2 regions of the Jonesia denitrificans DSM 20603 genome follow, and region 2 is predicted to be linked to the other one. Evidence: predicted binding sites of a transcription regulator. Region 2 holds the regulator's gene; the other holds the start of a gene.
The links. The regulator HrcA, encoded in region 2, represses chaperone genes, less so after heat shock. The targets are predictions, from matches to a motif close to TTNGCACTCGNNNNNNNCGAGTGCNAA.
Positions count from the first base shown of each region.

Region 1: groES (co-chaperone GroES) is a predicted target of HrcA. The motif match lies at 1,276-1,302, and genes of this name have one in related genera.

Region 1 is NC_013174.1:673,792-686,239, forward strand. It holds gene JDEN_RS03180 (glutamate--cysteine ligase) at 1-28, opposite strand, end outside; gene JDEN_RS03185 (THUMP-like domain-containing protein) at 38-1,240, opposite strand; gene groES (co-chaperone GroES) at 1,422-1,715, shown strand; gene JDEN_RS03195 (WhiB family transcriptional regulator) at 1,872-2,180, opposite strand; gene JDEN_RS14045 (MerR family transcriptional regulator) at 2,799-3,977, shown strand; gene guaB (IMP dehydrogenase) at 4,079-5,593, shown strand; gene JDEN_RS03210 (pseudouridine synthase) at 5,598-6,731, shown strand; gene JDEN_RS03215 (exonuclease domain-containing protein) at 6,687-7,403, opposite strand; gene JDEN_RS03220 (GuaB3 family IMP dehydrogenase-related protein) at 7,562-8,707, shown strand; gene JDEN_RS03225 (acetate/propionate family kinase) at 8,822-10,021, opposite strand; gene pta (phosphate acetyltransferase) at 10,057-12,156, opposite strand.
Region 2 is NC_013174.1:1,663,931-1,673,096, forward strand. It holds gene JDEN_RS07785 (PhoH family protein) at 1-325, opposite strand, end outside; gene JDEN_RS07790 (HIT domain-containing protein) at 408-767, opposite strand; gene JDEN_RS07795 (16S rRNA (uracil(1498)-N(3))-methyltransferase) at 855-1,628, opposite strand; gene dnaJ (molecular chaperone DnaJ) at 1,635-2,753, opposite strand; gene hrcA (heat-inducible transcriptional repressor HrcA) at 2,805-3,824, opposite strand; gene JDEN_RS07810 (DUF3097 domain-containing protein) at 3,966-4,820, shown strand; gene JDEN_RS07815 (proline-rich domain-containing protein) at 4,904-5,803, opposite strand; gene hemW (radical SAM family heme chaperone HemW) at 5,906-7,177, opposite strand; gene lepA (translation elongation factor 4) at 7,185-9,056, opposite strand.

The DNA of each region.
Region 1 (12,448 bases), 990 kb from region 2:
CGGAACGCTGAAACTCAATAGTGGACATGGTTTCTCCCTACAGTGGGTGCCCAATCATGGCGATGCGACTGTCCTTCACCCGAGTGAGAATGACGGTGGCCCGGTTGGGGCCAGCCAAACCCAGTTGGGGGCGGAGTTTTTCGGGTGTGATGTCGACGCCACGTTTTTTGATCTCTACCGACCCCACTTTACGTTCCCGCAAGTAGCCGCGCAGGTTTTTCACTGTGTAAGGAAGCACATCGGTGATCTGGTAGGCCCGCCCGAGGCGGACGCCGTCGGCCAGCGGGATATGGTCGCTGTCGGTGGTGAGATAGGCGATGTGTGGGTCAAGTAATTGCGCGCCGATGCGTTGGGCAAGGTCAGCGACGAGACCTGCGCGGATGAGGGCGCCGTCTGGTTCGATGAGGGTGGTGCCGTAGTGGCCAGGGGCGGCAATTTCTGGTTCGGTGTTGCTGGGGTGTGCGGTGAAGGTGTGATGGTGTCCTTCTGCATTGATGAGGAGGGCCGTGTGGCCACGATGCTGGGCTAGTGGCCCGAACCAGATGCCCGCTTCGACGACCTCGCCGCTGACTGAAACCCATTGCGCTTCGGTGTCGGCGGGGATGTCCTCGTGGTTGATGCCAGGCCCCACTTTGACGCCTAACGCTCCGTTGACGCGGGCAGCGAGGTCCCATACTGCAGGAAGTGGGGGGTGGTGTGCTGCGGGATCAAAGAGGCGTTTGCCCTGCTGGCGGCGTGCAGGGTCGGCGTAGATCCCGGCGACGGGTGCACCGGAGGTGACATAGTCAAGACCATCACCGTGTGTCACATGGACCTCGGGGAAAGGACGCACGTTGTGTGCGGCGATGAGCGCGGTCGTGTGGTCCTTTTCCACTGCGTGGACATGGAGCCCGCTGGCTCCAAAGGCGAGAGAGTCCGCTCCGATTCCGGCGGTGATGTCTGCCATGATGGTGATGCCGGCGTTGGTGAAGCGCCGGGCGTGGTGTACGGCGACTGAGAGCCGGGTGGCTTGTTCTAGGCCGTCACGGGTGAAGAGCATCCGTTCGGCGAACGGTCCAAACTTTGTGGTGGCTTGTGCGCGCAGTTGTGCTTGGGTGAAGGCCAGTGCGATGAGGTCAGGATGGTAACCCTGATTGCGCAGTGACTGAGTGAGGGGCAGGATCCGGTCGGGGGAATAGGGGGTGACGTGGGCGAGTAGTTCTTCGCCTTCAGGGGTCATGAGTTCTTCGATGAGCGGCACCTGTCCATCCTCACATGTTTTCTTTATCCCCTGCATTGGCACTCGCCTTGACCGAGTGCTAATCGGGCCCTACATTAGACAGTGGAGCAGTTCTCTAGAGGCACCGGCCCCCGCGACGGCGGTGTGCTAGTGACTGCGCTGACAAACTAACCAGTCAACTCAACGCGAAAGGGTGGTCCGCGTGTCGGTCTCCATCAAGCCGCTCGAGGACCGGATTGTGGTCAAGGCTCTTGAAGCTGAAACCACGTTGCCTTCCGGTCTTGTTATCCCAGACACTGCAAAGGAAAAGCCTCAGGAAGGTGAAGTTCTTGCAGTAGGTCCTGGTCGCATCGATGACAAAGGCAACCGCATTCCGGTTGATGTCAACGTTGGCGACAAGGTCATTTACTCCAAGTACGGCGGAACTGAGATCAAGTACGCTGGCGAGGAATACCTGATTCTTTCTGCTCGCGACGTGCTCGCGATCGTCGGCTGATTCTTCTTCGCTGACAAAAAACTCGGTGATCGACGCCCTGGACTGCGTCGATCACCGAGTTTTTCTTGTCTCTGTGGTGTTTGCCGCACCACAGGTGTGAAACGTGCGGGGGTGGGACGCCCTGGACTGCGTCCCGACCTCTGCCGCACGACGGCGTTAGGCGATGCGGGTGACTTCTGCGGCCTGCCGGTCCCGTTCCGCGAGAATTGCGTGGCGCTCATCCTCTGAGAGGCCACCCCACACACCGTAGGGTTCACGCACTTTCAGGGACTGCTCGCGGCACTCCATCATGACGGGGCATGTTGCGCAAATTGCTTTGGCCTTTTCTGCCCGACGACGGCGCGAGGATCCACGTTCGCCTTCGGGGTGGAAGAAGAGGGTGTCTTCGACGTCGCGGCATGCGCCTTGGTACTGCCATTCCCAGAGTTCCATGACTGGCCCTGGCAGACGTGAGACATCCGTCATCGTGTGCTCCCTTCGATGGTCCCACCGTTGTGGTGAGGATCACGTGTTATTTCGCGCTTGATGCATCCACCGTATATCGATTCGACAGTTGTTCAAAAGTGATTCGTGCGGGTGAAAAGTTGTTCGCGTCACGATGGGGGACGTTTTACCTATGAATTTTGGCGAAAATGAGCGCATCTCAGGCAGTTTTGGGGACTGCTATCCATGAAAGGGGGTTGTCAGACGCGATTCGACACGTTCTTTCCCTCGACTCTGAGCATGTGTGCGCCGATAGAGATCGCGAGGGTGATCAATAGGGCCGTAGAAAACGACTCTGTTCACCGAGCATCCTCAAAGAGACAACAATCTGAACAATATGTGAACTGGTTAGTGGGGCCGTCTGGGTGCCATCGTCGTCAGATGAATCGGTTTTGACGCGTTTCTCGACATGCGAAGAGAGGTGAGCTTCGGCATGATGGAGTTCTAGAACAGACCAAGAGACAGCCACGTAACGTCCGAGACACAACGTGCACAGAGCTGCACTTAACGCAGCCACGGTGCCGAACAACCCTCATCGCACGGCCCACACCGCATCGATGAAGGGGCGAGGGGGACATCATGGGAGCGAGGAATCCACGGGTGACGCGACAGCACAATCCGGCACTCAGTGTTGCGGCAGTGGCCCAACGACTCGGAGTGGCGCCATCAACTTTACGGACCTGGGACCGCCGCTACGGCCTCGGCCCATCTGCCCACTCCTTGGGATCGCACCGACGCTACAGCGCACAAGATGTAGCGCGGCTCATGGTGATGCGAACCTGGGTCCTCAAGGGAGCATCGGGAAGCGAGGCGGCACAAGCCGCCCAGGAACTTAACGCAGACGAACTTGACTACGTGACAGTCGAACGCGACCTCGATGACGCGCTTAGCCAATCAGGACTCAAACCCACACGGCTGACTGACACCCCAAGTGGCCCCAGTGCTTCCTCCCTACCATCAGCGTCCTCGAGTGACCCAGCGCCTTCCCAATCCGCCACACCACAAGATGCGCCGGAAGCCAGGAACACCGGTGCATCGATCTCCCGTCTGCGCGTTGCGCGCTCTGCACCAGAAACACCCCACCAACTTAGCTACCCAGAACGGTGCACGGAACTGGTCAAAGAGGCCCTGCAAGACAACGAGCTCGCCTGCACCACCCTGCTCCAAGTCGACCCCGATGACAACGTGATCGCATGGTGGAAACAACTAGTCCGGCCTGCTCTTGACCGCCTTGCCAGCCACACTGTCCTTGCTCGACCCGGACAAAATCCTCACCTCCTCGTGGGGAACCTCGCCCTGTCACAACTGCGACGGTTCACCAGAGCCCTGGACGCGCGTAACCCCCAAGGGTCGCGACCACACCCGTCGCGCCTGCGCAATATTGTGCTCGTCTTCGCACCCCCCAACGACACTCTTGCATTGCCCGCACACGTCCTCACCGCAGCGCTCCTTGCGAACAACCACAACGCTCACATCATCATTGGGCCAGAAAACGAACACCGGGTGACCGAACTTGTCACCATGGTGCGCCCTGCCGCCGTGGTCTTCGTCTCCACTCACCGGGCCCCTGACCTGTCTGTCATTCGCACACTCGTCGACGTCCACCCCGACCTGCCCACCTTCCTCGGGCTAGGGCCGGACATCGACCTCGGCGAACTCATCTCCCGGCCCCACGTATCCCGGATCCGGTCATTCACCGCGCTCTTCCACGAAGTTGCCGCCGCAGCCGGTAATCGAGCAAGCGCCCCCGACTACTGGAACGACAACAGCACACAGTGAATAACACAGAAGGTGCCACCGTGAAGAACACCACCGTGGCACTAGTCTCACTGTGAGCGCTAGGCTGCCAGAAACCCCAGTCGGCCACGTAGTATTCAGATATGACGACGTCCCACGCATCGCACGACCCCTTCGGATTCCTTGGCCTCACCTACGATGACGTTCTTCTCCTCCCCAATGAAACAGACGTCATCCCCTCCGAGGTCGACACGACAACGCGACTGACCAAAGACATCACCCTGTCTGTCCCCCTCGTGTCTGCAGCCATGGACACCGTCACCGAAGCGCGTATGGCCATTGCTATGGCACGCCAAGGTGGCATCGGGATCATTCACCGCAACCTGTCCATTGACGAGCAAGCCCGCAACGTCGACATGGTCAAACGTTCTGAATCCGGAATGATCACCGACCCAGTCACGGTGGGGCCCAACGCCACCATCGAAGAACTCGACAACCTGTGCGGACAATACCGAGTCTCCGGGCTTCCTGTCGTGGACGACAACAACACGTTGCTCGGGATCATCACCAACCGTGACCTGCGATTCGTCAAACCTGAGGCGTACCTGACGACCACAGTGCGTGACGTGATGACCCCCATGCCGCTCATCACAGGTAAGGTCGGCATCGCCCGCGACGACGCGGCGAACCTCCTCGCGAAACACCGCATCGAAAAGCTTCCTCTCGTTGACGAGCAAGGACGCCTCCAAGGGCTCATCACCGTCAAAGACTTTGTCAAAACTCAGCAGTACCCCAATGCCACCAAAGACGCCGAAGGGCGACTCCGGGTCGGCGCCGCCATTGGTTTCTACGGTGACGCCTGGGAACGCGCAACTGCGCTTGCTGAAGCAGGTGCTGACGTCCTTGTCGCCGACACCGCAAACGGTCACGCACGGCTCCTGCTCGAGATGGTCACCAAGATCAAAAAAGACCCCTTCTTTCGCAATGTCCAAGTCATCGGTGGAAACGTCGCCACCTATGACGGGGCGCGGGCACTGGCAGAAGCCGGGGCCGACGCCGTGAAAGTAGGTGTCGGGCCAGGGTCAATCTGTACCACTCGCGTCGTCGCAGGGGTTGGGGTTCCCCAAGTAACAGCCGTCTATGAAGCTGCGCGCGCATGCCGCGAACTGGGCGTACCAGTCATCGCTGATGGCGGACTGCAATACTCCGGAGACATCGCCAAAGCCCTTGTCGCGGGGGCAGAAACCGTGATGCTTGGCTCCCTCCTCGCCGGCTGCGACGAATCCCCAGGAGAACTCGTTTTTGTCAACGGCAAACAGTTCAAGCACTACCGCGGAATGGGATCACTCGGAGCCATGGCTTCGCGCGGAAAACGCTCATACTCCAAAGACCGTTACTTCCAAGCAGACGTCTCCTCCGACGACAAAATCGTTCCCGAAGGCATCGAAGGACAAGTGCCCTACCGTGGCCCACTCGGCGCAGTGGCCTACCAACTCACCGGAGGGCTGCATCAATCCATGTTCTACGTGGGTGCACGCACCATCCCGCAACTGCAAGAACGGGGAAAGTTCGTCCGCATCACCTCTGCAGGGCTCAAAGAATCTCACCCCCACGACATCAAAATGACCGTGGAGGCACCCAACTACAACGGCCGGTGACCACGTGGCACGACGCTCAGCACGGAAGCGGCGGTCTTCGCCGCTTCCCGTGCGCGACGGAATCAACCCTGTCCGCCTCCAGATGCCTCACCCGGGTGAACCACTCCCACGCTCCCGCCGACCGCACGTCACTGGCCCCCGGGACGCTATGGGCCTCACCCGTGACGCACTAGGACGCGACAAGGAGGCGACGGGCGCCCCATCCGCCATGACCACGGCAGACGATGCGCCACCCCACGCTCCCGCCGACTTGCGCACCATCGCTGATTTTCTCGTCTGGCGGTTCCCCCACGACACCGATACCCTCCTGGCAAAACTGCGTGCAGGTGAAGTCGTCGACGAGATCGGACGCCCCCTCACCCTGGAGTCCCCCTACCGCCCTGGTGGGCTCATTCACCTCTACCGAGACCCAGACCCGGAACCCGAAGTCCCCTTTGCCTGCGATGTCCTGTTCGAAGACGACGACCTCTACGTGATCGACAAACCACACTTTCTCGCATCAACACCCAAAGGGCGCTACGTCACTGAGACCGCGCTCGTGCGACTACGCAAAGACACCGGAAACCCTGAACTCAGCCCCGCTCACCGACTTGACCGGCTCACCGCCGGAGTGCTCGTCTTCACCAAACGTCGAGAACTCAGAGGCGCCTACCAGGAGCTGTTTGCACAACGACAAGTCACCAAGGTGTACCAGGCTGTCGCCCCCACCAACCCAGCAGTTGACCTGCCTGCCACAGTCCGATCGCGCATCGTCAAAGAACACGGAATCATGCGGGCCCACACCATGCCCGGTGAACCAAACACCGAAACCCTTGTCACACTCACGGACACTGCAACGCTGCCAGCAGGTCACGACGTTGCAGTCCAAGACGTCGGTTTGTACACCCTGTACCCGCACACCGGAAAAACGCACCAACTACGCATCCACATGGCGTCACTGGGGCTAGGGATCGTTTACGACAACTATTACCCGGACTTCTACCACGTCGAGTCCGACGACTACCGTCACCCGCTGCAACTCCTGTCTTCACAGCTCGCGTTCACCGATCCCCTCAGCGGGGTACAACGTGACTTCCGGTCCCGCAAGACACTGTCAGTGTGGGCGGACGCTCTCACCCACACCCAACCACGCAGGTGACACATCGGCGACACGCCCCTGCTTTGCCAACCACGTGTTGAAGTTCGTCGCCCACTGTGTGTGAGCCTGCGCCTGAAACGCATGCAACTCGTCAAGTGTCATCGCAGCGAGCCGAGGGTGGCGCCCAACCATCCGCTCCAACACATCCAACGTGGCCACAACATCAGCATCAGCAGTGTGGAGTGTTCCGGTGTCCTCCACCCCATACTCGGAACACAAGTTCGCCAACTTGCGCTGTCCACGGCGATACCGGTCAACAGCACGATCTAACACGAGAGGGTCAATGACAGGAGCCACCGGACCGCCTAGCCGCTGCGCAAGGGTAGGAAGGCCATGTCGGGCCAGTTCGGCTTCCACGATGCAGACATCAAACGTCGCGTTGAACGCCACCAATGCCCACCCTTGCGACATGTGATCAACGATCCGGTCAGCAATCACACTCAACGCGTCCACTGGGTTCGCTCCGTGCTCAACGGCGTATTCAGTGGTGATTCCATGAATACGGGCGGCCTCATCAGGAATGGGAACGCCAGGGTCAATCAACCACGTGTCCACAGTTGTGACCTCACCGGTGCGCAACACCAATGCAGCTGTTACTACCCGGTCGTGGGCCGTGTCCACACCCGTTGTTTCCGTATCGAACCCGAGCAATGGCCCATCGGTCCACGCCATGATCTTTCCTTCCCCAAAAGTCCGCTGCCATGCTGACTATGCCCACATGACACGGAACTTGACGACGGCTGTCGTTGCACAGTCAAGCATGCCACCTCCCCCTGACACGAGGTGACGTCCCACGCCTAGACCGCGAAAAACACGATACTCTGGGGGACGTGAGCAATGAGATTGAGATTGGCCGAGGCAAGCGGGGACGGCGCGCCTATACCTTTGACGACATCGCGGTGGTCCCCTCCCGACGAACCCGAGACCCCCAAGACGTGTCGACCAGCTGGCAAATCGACGCCTACCACTTTGATCTACCCATCATGGCTGCGCCCATGGACTCTGTCATGTCACCTGACACAGCCATTGCACTGGGCAAACTTGGTGGGCTTGGTGTCCTTGACCTGGAAGGGCTATGGACCCGGTACGAGGACCCCACCTCACTCCTCGCGGAGATTGCCTCCCTACCTGCAGGTCAATCCACTGCCCGAATGCAAGAAATCTACGCTGAACCCATCAAACCAGAACTCATTACCTCGCGGCTGCGAGACATCCGCAACGCCGGGGTGACTGTTGCGGGGGCGCTGTCGCCAGCCCGCACCCAAGAGTTCTCCCAACAAGTCATTGACGCCGGTGTCGACCTCTTTGTCATCAGAGGAACCACCGTGTCCGCGGAACACGTGTCCAGTCACGCTGAACCCCTCAACCTCAAACGGTTCATTTACGAGCTTGATGTCCCTGTCATTGTTGGTGGTGCCGCGTCCTACACTGCCGCACTTCACCTCATGCGCACCGGTGCAGCGGGAGTCCTGGTGGGATTTGGTGGGGGAGCAGCCCACACCACCCGCACATCGCTAGGCATTCATGTCCCCATGGCCACTGCGGTCGCTGATGTTGCTGCCGCCCGCCGTGACTACCTCGACGAATCTGGTGGCCGGTACGTCCACGTGATCGCCGACGGCGGAGTTGGCCGTTCCGGTGACCTCGTCAAGGCGTTCGCTGTCGGCGCTGACGCGGTCATGATCGGGGCTGGGCTTGCCCGCGCCAGCGAAGCACCAGGCCAAGGTTGGCACTGGGGGCCAGAAGCGCATCACCCACAACTGCCCCGTGGCGAGCGGGTACACGTGGGCACCGCAGGTTCACTGGAGGAAATCCTCTTTGGCCCCGGAACCCGGGCAGATGGAACCCTTAACATGGTCGGGGCATTGCGCCGCGCCATGGCCACAACTGGATACAGCGAACTCAAGGAGTTCCAACGCATCGAAGTGGTGGTGTCCCCCTACGCTGGGTCTTCGCGACCAGCAACTGACGGGTAACACCCGATCGTGGCGCCGCGCCCCGCGTAAGCCCACTGATGCATATGTACTGATGCCCACCCTGTTCACACAGGGTGGGCATCAGTACATTGCCACGCCGACAACACCGTGCAGTTACGCCTCCACCAAAGCAAGAGTCTGGCGGGCAATGGCGAGTTCCTCATTGGTGGGGATCACAGCCACCGCGACGGTGGAGTCAGGTGTGGACACGATCCGTGCTTCCTTAGACCGCACAGCGTTGGCTTCCTTGTCGATGCGCACCCCAAAACCGGCAAGCGCGTCGGCAACTCGTTCGCGGATGAGGGCGTTATTCTCTCCTACCCCGGCGGTGAAGGTGATGACCTCAGGAAGACCTCCCAGGACAGCCATGTAGGAACCGATGTACTTCACAAGGCGGTGGACGTACACGTCGAAGGCGAGAGCTGCGTCCTGGTTCCCTGCCTCGATCATGGCGAGGACTTCGCGGAAGTCGTTGTTACCACAGAGTCCTTTGAGCCCTGACTCTTTGTTGAGCAGGGTGTTGACTTCGTCGATGCTCAGCCCAGCGGCACGTTGCAGGTGCAGAACGATGGCGGGGTCCATGTCTCCCGTGCGCGTTCCCATGACAAGCCCTTCCAAGGGAGTAAGTCCCATGGACGTGTCGACTGCGGTTCCGCCGGCAATTGCTGAGATGGACGCACCGGACCCGAGGTGTGCCACGATCTGGTTGAACGAGGTGAGGTCGCGTCCAAGGAGGAGCGCTGCTTGTTCACTGACGTACTGGTGGCTGGTGCCGTGGAATCCGTATCGCCGGATGGAGTGTTCGGCGGCAAGGTCCTTGGGCAGCGCATAGGTGTACGCAGAGGCAGGCATCGTTTGGAAGAAAGACGTGTCGAAGACAACGACGTGGGGTATGTCGGAGAACAGTTCGCGTGCCACCTCGATGCCGCGCACGCTTCCTGGGTTGTGGAGCGGGGCAAGGGGAATGAGGTCACGAATTTTTTCGACAACGTCATCATCGACAACGGTGGGGTGAGGGAAGACGGATCCGCCTTGAACGACTCGGTGACCTACCGCAACAATGTGGGCGTCGGCGAGGCGTGGGCCGTGGGTGTCAAAGAGGCGAAGGACTTCGCGAAGACCATGACCGTGGTCAGTGATGGGCAGTTCTTCGCTGTGTTCTTCTCCGTGGTAACGGTGCTCGACGAGGCCGTTGCTTTCCCCGATGCGTTCGACAAGCCCACCGGCGATTGCTTCACCGGAGGTGGGGTCAACGAGCTGGTATTTGATCGTGGACGATCCGGCGTTGATGACAAGAACTGTTGCGTGTGACATACCTGGTGTGTTCTCCGTGTTCGTTGGTGGCCAGATCACGAGGCGGGCTGGTTTTGTGCTTGGATTGCGGTGATCGCGACGGTGTTGACGATGTCTTGGACTAGTGCGCCGCGCGACAAGTCGTTGACAGGTTTACGTAGCCCCTGAAGAACTGGGCCGACAGCCACAGCACCGGCTGAGCGTTGGACTGCTTTGTACGTGTTGTTCCCAGTGTTGAGGTCGGGGAAGATGAACACGGTTGCACGCCCAGCGACCGCAGAGTCAGGCAGTTTGGAGGCAGCAACTGAGGCGTCAACTGCGGCGTCGTACTGAATGGGGCCTTCAACTTCGAGGTCAGGGCGGCGTTCGCGAACAATTTCGGTGGCTGCGCGGACCTTGTCGACGTCCACACCAGTGCCGGAGTCTCCTGTTGAGTAGGAGAGCATGGCAATGCGGGGGGAGACCCCAAACTGTGCTGCTGTTTGCGCGGAGGAGATCGCGATGTCGGCGAGTTGTTCCGCTGTGGGGTCAGGGTTGACTGCGCAGTCACCGTAGACGAGGACACGGTCTTCGAGGCACATGAAGAACACGGAGGAGACCACGGATACGTCAGGAACTGTTTTGATGATTTCGAAGGCGGGGCGGATGGTGTGTGCTGTGGTGTGTGCGGCACCGGACACCATTCCGTCTGCGAGCCCGAGTTGCACCATCATGGTTCCGAAGTAGGACACAGAGGAGACGATTTCCCGGGCGCGGTCAACGGTGACGCCTTTGTGGGCGCGGAGTTGGGCGTATTCTTGCGCGAACCGTTCATGCATCTCACCGGATTTGGGGTTGATGATTTGGGCATCTGAGATATCGAGGCCCAGTTCGGTGGCGCGTGCTCGGATCAGTGGTTCGTCACCAAGGATGGTCAGGTCAGCGACTTGACGTTGCAACAGTGTGGATGCGGCGCGCAGGATACGGTCGTCAGTTCCTTCGGGGAGAACAATGTGTTTTTTGTCTTCCCGCGCCCGGGCAAGAAGATCGTATTCGAACATGAGGGGGGTGACGGCTTCTGGTCGTTGCACTTCGAGTGCAGCCAGGATCGCCTGGGAGTCAATGTTTTGTTCGAACAGGGCAAGGGCTGTGTCGACTTTGCGTTGCGCTTCTTTGGACAGGCGTCCGCGGACAGATGCGGCGGCTGAAGCGGTGCGGAAGGTTCCCAGTGAGGTGTGAATGATGGGTACGGAGGGGTTGATGTCGTCGAGGAGGCGTGAGACGTTTTCCGGGGGGTAGAACCCGCCGTTGAGGATGATACCTGCAAGTGATGGAAACGACTTTGCGGTTTGCGCTACAAGCAGTCCGAGAAGCACATCGACTCGGTCACCGGGGGTGATGACCACGGCGCCGTCGACGAGCTTTTCGAGGAGGTGGTCGAAGGTCATCGCTCCAACGAGGACGTCGAGGACTTCACGTCCCAGGAGTTCGTCGTCACCGTTAACAAGTTCACCACCTACCGCGCGCATGAGTTGTTGGACGGTGGGTGCGGTGAGGAAAGGCTCTTCCGGGACTGTCCAGGTGGGGACGGTCACATCGGCGAAGACTTGTTGCACGGCGGGGATGGAGCCGGTGAGGCAGCGGTTGACGATTGTCCCCATGACGGAGGCGTAGTTGGCGCTCAACTCTGAGACGGAGACGTCGAAGAGTTGGCGGATTCCTTCTGGGGACCGACCGTTTCCGGACAGGACGAGGAGGACGGGGGCGCCCAGGTTCGCTGCGATCCGGGCGTTGAAGGCAAGCTCAGTGGGGCCGGCAACGTCAGTGTAGTCGGATCCAACAATGACCACAGCGTCGCAGTTGCGTTCCATCTCGCGGTATCGGGCCACGATGTTGGCGAGAGCTGCTTCGGGGTCGTGGTGGACTTCGGCGTAGGTTGCGCCGGTGCATTGATCGTAGGAGAGGTCGACGCCATCGTGGGCGAGGAGGAGCTCGAGAACGTAGTCGCGTTCGCCGACTTCGTCGCGTGAGTTTGCTCCGTTGCGGGTGATGGGGCGGAACACCCCGACGCGTTGTACTTGCCGGCTGAGGAGATCAACGACGCCGAGGGCGATTGTTGATTTACCGGTTTCTCCTTCGGGTGAGGAGATGTAGACGCTGCGGGCTTTGCTGCTCACTTTTCCGCCTCCGTGGCTTGTGCACGATCCGGGTTGTCGTGCCGTGGTGTGGTGTCAACGGGTGTTCTGTGACGGCGCGTGGGTGATGTGGTGAGGCTTTCATCCTCATCATGTCATGTCGCTTGTGACACCAAAAGCTGAGGCAACGTCGTGCGACGATGCCGCTGCTTATGGACCACGGCGTCGCACTCATCTTTTCGTACATTACGCCGTAAAAGACTGGGCCTTAAGGACCACGGCTCGGATAAAACTGGGTGAGCGGGATTATTCGGGCGGTGATATCGGTCACCTG
Region 2 (9,166 bases):
TCTCCGCAGGCCGGTGAGCTGTGGCAGCGGTGAGCATGCTAATTGACCGAGTCACAATGTCAGGAGTGAGGTTCGTGCCTTGTTCCACAACAAGAACAAGTTCGTCAAGGAGCCGGGACGCAAGAGCAACATCGGGTGCTGGCCCACGCAACGACACGGAGTTTCCCCGCACGTGCACGTCGATGGAGCGAAACCCCTGCTCAATGGCACGCAGCACCGAATCCGCGGGACCAAGAAGCATTGACATGGACACATGTGGCGGAATGACCACGCGATGCTCCACTGCAATATCGCGACTTGGTGATGAACTAGTGGGTAACGTCATGAAGAGGGGGTCTTTCCTCGCTTGTGTGGGTCAGGGGCGTTGCTCGCTGCACAACGGGGGGCGAGGAAAACACAGAAAACTGTCACGCAGGTGTCCAGCCTAACCGTTGTCCGCCCAACACGTGCCCGTGGACGTGAAACACCGACTGTCCCGCTTGCGGACCGGAATTAAAGATGAAACGGAACTGTCCATCGGCAAGTTCTGAGGCGATCTCATCAGCAAACGTGACGAGCTCAGCCAAAGTTTCTGGTGCAGCCTTTGCCAACTGGACCACGTCGCCATGGTGAGCCCGGGGAATAACAAGCACGTGCATCTCCGCTTGGGGGTTGATGTCACGAAACGCAATAATCCTGTCGTTTTCTTTGACAATATCAGCGTCCATGGTACCCGTAGCAATTGCACAGAAGATGCAGTCAGAACTCGTCGCATGTGTCTCGGTCATGACATCCAGGGTAACGCGCCTTCGCTGTGATAGCCCGCTGTTTGCTGGGTCAAGGGAGGAAACCTCGCCATCACGCCTTTCCCAGGATCACCATCGGCCAGTTGAGGCAGACAACAACGCCAAGGCAACTGGGCCAGCAGTGGAGGTGCGCAACACGTGCGGCCCAAGGAGCACTGCCTGTGCGCCAGCGGCAGTGAACTTTTCGAGTTCGCTGTCACTGATGCCCCCTTCAGGTCCCACCACGACAACAACATCGACTGGGGCTAACTCCTCGCCACCTGGTGGTCGTGGCTGGCTGGTCAACGCCGTTGTCGCGCTTTCGTGAAGAACATACACGACCCCGCCCGTCTGCGTTGTCTCCGCAATGACATCAACCAATTGTTGCGATGTCACCGGCTGCTCAACCATAGGCAGCCGCGCTCGCCGCGCCTGTTTCATTGCTGAGCGAACTGTCGCCACCCATCGTGCATGAGACTTTGCCGCCCGCGCCCCACGCCAGACCACAATGGACCGATCAGCCTGCCACGGAATCACTCGATCCACGCCAACCTCAGTCGCTGCTTCAATGGCCAACTCGTCACGATCGCCTTTGGCGAGCGCTTGCACGAGAGTCAACCGGTATTGTCCACATGACTCGTGGGAGACCGACGTGACCAAGAGATCAAGGTGTTCACCCGAGACGTGAGTAATTGTGCAGCTCAAACGCGTCCCGTGACCGTCAACGATGTCGATGGCCTCCCCCACGGAACGTCGTTGAACAACTCCTGCGTGGCGACCTTCCACCCCATCAAGGTAGTATGTGTCCCCCTCACGGTAGGCGGCGAGATCAGTTGACTCAGCAAGGAAAACAGGCGCGCTCACAAACCGTCACCGACCCGAGAATTTTTCACGAAGCTTGGAGAACACTCCACTTCCTGAGGAAGCAACACGACCTGCCGGGCGTTCTTCGCCACGTGATTGTGCAAACTGACGCAAGAGTTCTGCTTGGTCTTCGTCGAGCGATGAGGGGACGACCACATCAATGTGAATATTGAGGTCACCACGCCCGCTACCGTGCAGGTGCCCCACACCGAGCCCACGCACGGTCAGGACATGACCAGGTTGTGTGCCGGGCTCAAGGTCAACTTCCTGCTCACCATCGAGAGTGTCCAGGGTGAGGACTGTACCCAGTGCCGCGGCAGTCATGGGGATCTCGACGGTGCAGTGAATGTCGTCACCACGACGGGTGAAAACTGGGTGTCGGCGTTCACGAATTTCGAAGTAGAGATCCCCGGCAGGTCCACCACCTGGACCAACTTCTCCTTGTCCGGACAGTTTGATGCGGACACCACTTTCCACACCGGCGGGAATGTCAACAGAAATGGTGCGCCGTGAGCGCACGCGCCCTTCCCCGGAACATTCCGAACAGGGCGTGGCGATTGTGGTTCCGAACCCTTGGCATGCAGCACATGGAGAGGTCGTCATGACTTGGCCGAGGAACGAACGGGCCACACGTTGCACTGATCCGGTTCCTTGACACACCGAGCACGTTGTGGGACTTGTTCCCGGAGCACAGCACGTTCCCTGGCAGGTGCCGCAGACAACCGCTGTGTCAACCTCGATCTCGCGGGTGGTACCGAACGCAGCGTCATTGAGGTCAATATCGAGCCTGAGTAGTGAGTCTTGACCACGACGCGTGCGCGGGGTGGGGCCACGTTGTGCGCTGCCTCCACCAAAGAACGTGTCAAAAATGTCCTGGAACCCAAACCCTGCTCCTTGGCCACCACCGCCACCTGGCGCTGTCGGGTCAACACCCATGTCGTACTGTTGGCGTTTGTCCGGGTTGGATAGGACGTCATAGGCGCGCTGGACGCCTTTGAACTCGTCTTCCGCTCCGGGGCCAGCAACATCTGGGTGAAGCTTCCGGGCGAGTTTGCGATAGGCCTTTTTGATGTCATCCGCGCTGGCGTTGCGGTCGACACCGAGCGTTGCGTAGTAGTCGTTCACGTGTGACTCTCTGTGCTTCCTTGTTGTGGTTCGCGGGCGTAGGGGTGGGTGTTAGTGAGACAAGATCCGGGAGAGGTAGCGGGCTACAGCACGGACTGCTGCTATGGTGCCTGGGTAGTCCATCCCGGTGGGTCCAATAGACCCGAGTGCCCCTAGTGTGTTGCTGTTCGATCCGTAATGGGTGGTAATGACAGAAGTTTCCTTGAGGGTGTCGACTTGAGTTTCGCTTCCGATACGCACGGTCACAGCCCCGGAGTCTTCCGCCACTTCAGTGAGGAGTTTGAGGAGGACCACCTGTTCTTCCAGTGCTTCAAGGATGGGCCTGAGCTGGGTGAGCACAATACCGTTGCGGGTGAGGTTGGAGGTTCCCGCCAGGACAAGACGTTCGTCGTTGTCTTCGTCGAGGGTGGCGGTCAGTAGGTCAACGATCGCGTGAAAGATGTCAGCAAGTGGGCCGGCGAATTGTTCTGATGCACAGTTCAAGTCGTCGCTGACGTCTGGTTGCCTCTTGCCGACCGCGTGTGCGTTGAGTGCGCCACGCATGGAGGCGATGTCGTCTTCGCTAATGCTGGGGTCGATGTCGATGTGGCGTTGTTCGACCCGCCCAGTGTCCGTGATGATCACCAGAAGCACGCGTGTGGGGTGCAGCCTTACCAGTTCCAAGTGTCGGACGGTAGATTTGCGAAGTGATGGGTATTGCACGACTGCCACTTGCCCGGTAATTTGTGCCAGCAAGCGTCCGGCACGGTGGACGACGTCATCCAGGTCCACCGCACTGTCGAGAAACATGTGAATAGCATTGCGCTCTGCACCAGAGAGCGGTTTGACGTCGGAGAGTTTGTCAACAAAGACCCGGTAACCGAGGTCAGTGGGAATACGACCCGCTGATGTGTGTGGTTGGGCGATCAGTCCGGCATCTTCGAGGATGGCCATGTCGTTGCGAATGGTGGCTGGCGACACCCCAAGTCCGTGACGTTCAGCAATGAGTTTAGAGCCGACCGGCTCACGGGTGCTCACGTAGTCCTCGACGATGGCACGGAGCACTTCCAGTCGACGTTGTTCAGCGTGCATGGTCGCTCCTTTCCAGCCTGCGTTTGGCACTCCCCACTGCCGAGTGCCAATTCTACCGGTTTTTTCGTACCCGTGTCTGTGATTGTCACCAACATGGGTGTCGTGCCACCGCCAGGGCATGTGGCCCGCTAGTCTTCGAGCGTGAGTTGGGACAGATATGGTTCAGATGTTCTTGGTCAGCCTACCCCCTCGTCGCGGACACCCTCAGTTGCGCAGGTGGAAGCCCGTCGCGGGCTAGTTGTTGAAGAGGTGACAACAGGGTGGGTTGGCGCTGTAGTCCGAGTGGAGAAAACCGCTGGCATGCACACGGTCACCCTGGAGGACCGTCATGGCGCGCATCGCGTGTTCCGGCTGGGGCCGGGATTTTGGGTGGACGGGGAACCGGTAGTTCTGGTGCCCCCACAACGCGTGACAGCACCCGTTGCCACACGCACTGCGTCTGGCTCCCGCATGGCTCCGCTCAGCCGCGCGCGCGTTGCCCGAACCTCACGCATCTGGGTAGAGGGAAAACATGATGCTGAGCTTGTGGAAAAAGTGTGGGGGGCAGACTTGCGGGTTGAGGGCGTCGTGGTGGAAATGCTTGACGGGGTTGATCACCTTCAGGACCGGTTGGAAGAGTTCGGCCCCACTCCTGAATCCCGGGTGGGTGTGCTCGTTGACCACCTTGTTCGAGGGAGCAAGGAAGCCCGGATTGCCGATGCGGTCGCCGAGAGATTCCCACCCCGGAGCGTTCTTGTGGTGGGGCACCCGTATGTCGATGTGTGGCAAGCGGTGAAACCTCATCTCCTTGGTCTTCCCGCGTGGCCGACAATCAGCCGCGATGTGGAGTGGAAGCGGGGAATTTTGGCTACTTTGGGGTGGCCGGCGCAGACACAAATGGATGTTGCCCAGGGATGGCAACGTATTTTATCTAAGGTGACGACGTACACGGATGTTGAGCCCGCACTGCTGGGGCGGGTGGAAGAACTGATCGATTTCGTCACCGTGGATGAGTAGTAGCCATGCGTGAGGGGCAGTGGCTGAACCACTGCCCCTCACAGCAAGATACGTATTCGTGTCAGATCGATGCACGTAGCGTGTCAGGCGGCGACTGATTCTCCGATGAGTCGCTTGTACACCCACGCGATCGCGAGCAAGCTCACTGGGGTGGTGATAAGAAGGCCCACACCCAGGAGTAATGCGCCAACAAATACCAACAGCATGACGAACACGAGCAACAGCAGTGTGGGGACGAAGTTGTTCATGGCCAGCGTGGCAGATGCTTTGATGGCGTCAATGGCGCCCATGTTTTTATCTAGTGCGAAGTACAGCGCAAAGATCGTGAAGAACGAGATGATGATCCCGGCGATGCCGGTCCATGCGAGCAGGCCGTTCGCGACAGCGATGAGCAGCGACACGATGATGGCTTGACCAAGGTTGGAGAAGTCAAAGAAGTCAGCGAGCGTCAATTTCTGACCGGCTGCAACCTTGAGCGCGACCTTGGCAAAAAGAGCACCGGCAGCGAGTGCGAGTGCCCCAACGACGAGGGAAAACAGGATAAGTCCACCGAAGCCCAGCGCCATGAGACCACCGTCGCCGCTGGCAGCGGAGGCGCCGAGCACCACACTCATGATGATGGTGACGATCAGGAGGATCAGACCGTAAATAACCATCCCACCGATGAATGCACCGGCGTTGTCTTTGAACTTGTTCCACCCCCACGAGAATGCGTCGCCAATGGGGAACCCTGCTGAGTTGTTCTGGTGCGGGTAAGACGCTCCTTGTTGACCGTAACCTTGTTGCCCATAGCCAGGCTGTTGAGCACCGGGCTGCCCATATTGTTGCTGCCCGTCGTACGGGTTACCTTGGGGCTGCGCTGGTGGCTGCTGACCGTACCCAGGCTGCTGGTAAGGGTATTGGGGTTGCTCTGTTGGCCCAGGTTGTCCAGATGTTGGAGGCTGCTGGTTCTCCGGCTGCGTGGGGTCGTTGTTCGTCGTCATCGAAATCTCCTTCATTGTCATCCATGTACAGCCAACATAACTGCTGACGGGTTCACATGCACATGGTGACGAGACCCTATCACCCTGGGCGACAGCAGTCCGTCACGTGAGATCGCGGACGATCGCATCTGCCATCAACCGTCCGGAACGGGTCAACTGCACGCGACCTGCAAACACGGCGCGCGCATCGATCAGTTCACGGGCGATCAATGACGCCAGCACTTCGCGACGCTCCTCGGCCACCCACTGAACAGGCATCCCCTCACGAAGACGGATCCCCAGCATCACCCGTTCCAGGTGGGCATCGTCACCTGTGAGCAGTTCCCGCCCGGCAGCAGGTGATTGGCCGTTTTCCAGTGCGTGAGCGTACCTGATTGGGTGTTTGACGTTCCACCATCGCACCCCGGCGGACGGAGCATCGTCGTGAGCGTTCGGGTCACCTGCCATGAATGAGTGTGCTCCAGGGCCAATCCCCCACCAGTCATGTCCCCGCCAATACGCCAGGTTGTGACGACACACCGCGAGCTCACCGTCAGCGCGTGGACGCGCCCAGTTTGAGATCTCATACCATTGGTAACCAGCGTCGCTCAGGACAGTGTCCGCGACCTCGTATTTGTCGGCTTGGTCATCGAGCGACGGGAGTTCAATGTCGCCGCGCCGCACCTGGACTGCCATGCGTGTGCCCTGCTCCACGGTCAGCGCGTAGGCTGACACGTGCCCTGCACCCGTGGCTATGGCAGCGTCTAGGGAACGACGCCAGTCATCCATGGATTCCCCTGGGGTGCCGTAAATGAGATCAACTGACACCTCGAGGCCCGCCTCATGTGCCCACCGAACCGCAGACGCAACATTGGCTGGGTTGTGAGTGCGCTCAAGCGTAGCCAGAACATGAGGAACCACCGACTGCATTCCCAAGGACACTCGCGTAAAACCCCCGTTCGCAAGGATCTCCATACTGTGAGGGGTGACGGAGTCAGGATTCGCTTCGGTGGTGACCTCAGCACCATCCGCAAGGCCCCAGGTCTGGCGCACCGTGGACACTAAAGAGACCAAGTCCTGTGCGGGCAGCAAGGTGGGGGTGCCCCCACCAAAGAATATTGTCGATGCGGGGCGCGGGGGGTAGCCCGCCCGGTCCATGACCTGGCGGGCAAGTAGGATCTCCTGTGCTGCGGTCTGGGCGTAGTTCCGTTGACTAGCTCCTCCACCCAATTCGGAGGCTGTGTACGTGTTGAAGTCACAGTACCCGCATCGCACAGAGCAAAAGGGCACGTGAATGTACACACCAAAAGCACGGTCCGAGGGATCCGACCCTACCCATGCGGGTAGTGACCCATCGCGGGGAGCTGCTTCGCCCTGGGGAAGAGCAGGAGTCATGAGTGACTCATTTCTTTCGCGAGTCTCCTTGCTCAGAGGTCAACGCGGAGATGAAGGCTTCTTTAGGCACGTCAACTGACCCAATGGTCTTCATGCGTTTCTTACCCTCTTTTTGTTTTTCCAAGAGCTTACGTTTACGTGAAATGTCACCGCCGTAGCACTTGGCCAGAACGTCCTTACGAATCGCACGGATCGTTTCTCGGGCAATCACACGCGCACCAATAGCGGCTTGGATCGGCACCTCGAACTGTTGCCGCGGGATAAGTTCTTTGAGTTTTACGCACATTTTCACGCCATAGGCGTAGGCCGCGTCCTTGTGAACGATGGCGCTGAAGGCATCGACTCGCTCACCTTGTAGCAGGATGTCAACTTTCACCAGTTCAGATGACTGTGCTCCGGTGACGTCGTAGTCCAGTGACGCGTACCCACGAGTGCGTGATTTGAGGGCATCAAAGAAGTCGAAAACGATCTCGGCGAGCGGCAGAATATACCGCATTTCCACCCGGTCAGCGGAGAGATAATCCATGCCTTGCAGCTCACCACGCCGTTCCTGGCACAGTTCCATGATGGCGCCAATGTACTCACTGGGCGCAAGAATCGTGGCTTTAGCCACGGGTTCTTGCACGTCACTGATTTTCCCTCCGGGGAACTCGGAGGGGTTGGTGACGTTCACCCAGGTTTTGTCTTCGAGCTGAACGTCATAAATGACGTTGGGTGCCGTGGAAATGAGGTCGAGGTTGAATTCGCGTTCTAACCGTTCCCGCACAATTTCTAAGTGGAGCAACCCAAGATAGCCCACACGGAACCCAAACCCCAACGCCACGGACGTTTCGGGTTCGTAGTTGAGTGCCGCATCGTTGAGTTTCAATTTATCCAGCGCGTCACGCAACACCGGGTAATCCGAACCATCAATGGGATACAGACCTGAAAACACCATGGGTTTGGGTTCAGAGTACCCAGGAAGCGCGGTATCTGCGGGTTTTGCTGCGTTCGTGACGGTATCGCCAACCTTGGATTGGCGGACGTCTTTCACACCGGTAATGAGATAACCGACCTCACCAACTCCGAGCCCTTTGGTCGGAATTGCTTCGGGGGCAGACACACCAATTTCGAGGAGTTCATGGTGGGCTTTAGTGGACATCATGACGATACGTTCACGCGGGCTGAGTTTGCCGTCCACGACACGCACATAGGTCACCACACCCCGGTAGGTGTCATACACCGAGTCAAAGATCATCGCACGGGCAGGCGCATCTGCCTCACCAACGGGGGCGGGAAACGAGGTAACAATCTGATCAAGGAGCGCTTCAACCCCGACCCCCGTCTTGCCCGACACCCGTAAGACGTCATCGGGGTCTGTTCCCACTAAACCCGCCAGTTCCTCAGCATATTTTTCTGGTTGCGCAGCTGGCAGATCAATTTTGTTGAGAACAGGAATGATTTCGAGGTCGTTTTCCATAGCAAGGTACAAGTTCGCCAGGGTTTGTGCTTCGATACCTTGCGCAGCATCGACCAGAAGAATTGCCCCTTCACATGCCGCCAGCGACCGTGACACCTCGTAGGTGAAGTCCACGTGGCCGGGGGTGTCGATCATGTTCAGCGCGTAAGGGGTTCCGTCGACCTCCCAGGGCATCCGCACTGCCTGCGACTTAATGGTGATTCCCCGTTCCCGTTCGATATCCATCCGGTCAAGGTATTGGGCACGCATGGAACGGTCATCTACCACACCGGTTAACTGCAACATCCGGTCCGCAAGGGTCGACTTGCCGTGGTCGATGTGCGCAATGATGCAGAAGTTCCGCAGCAGCTCGGGCGGCGTTGCCGCGGGCTGGATACGTGCTTGGCTGGCAGATGAGGGAATGGGAGTCACGGGTGACATTCTCCCATGATTGACCCAACGGTTCGTCCTGTTTCGCTATGAGCCGGGCCACTACCACCTGCCGATGCGCCTGACCGCAGGTGAGTATGGTGGGTTTAGCTCCCCGTGGT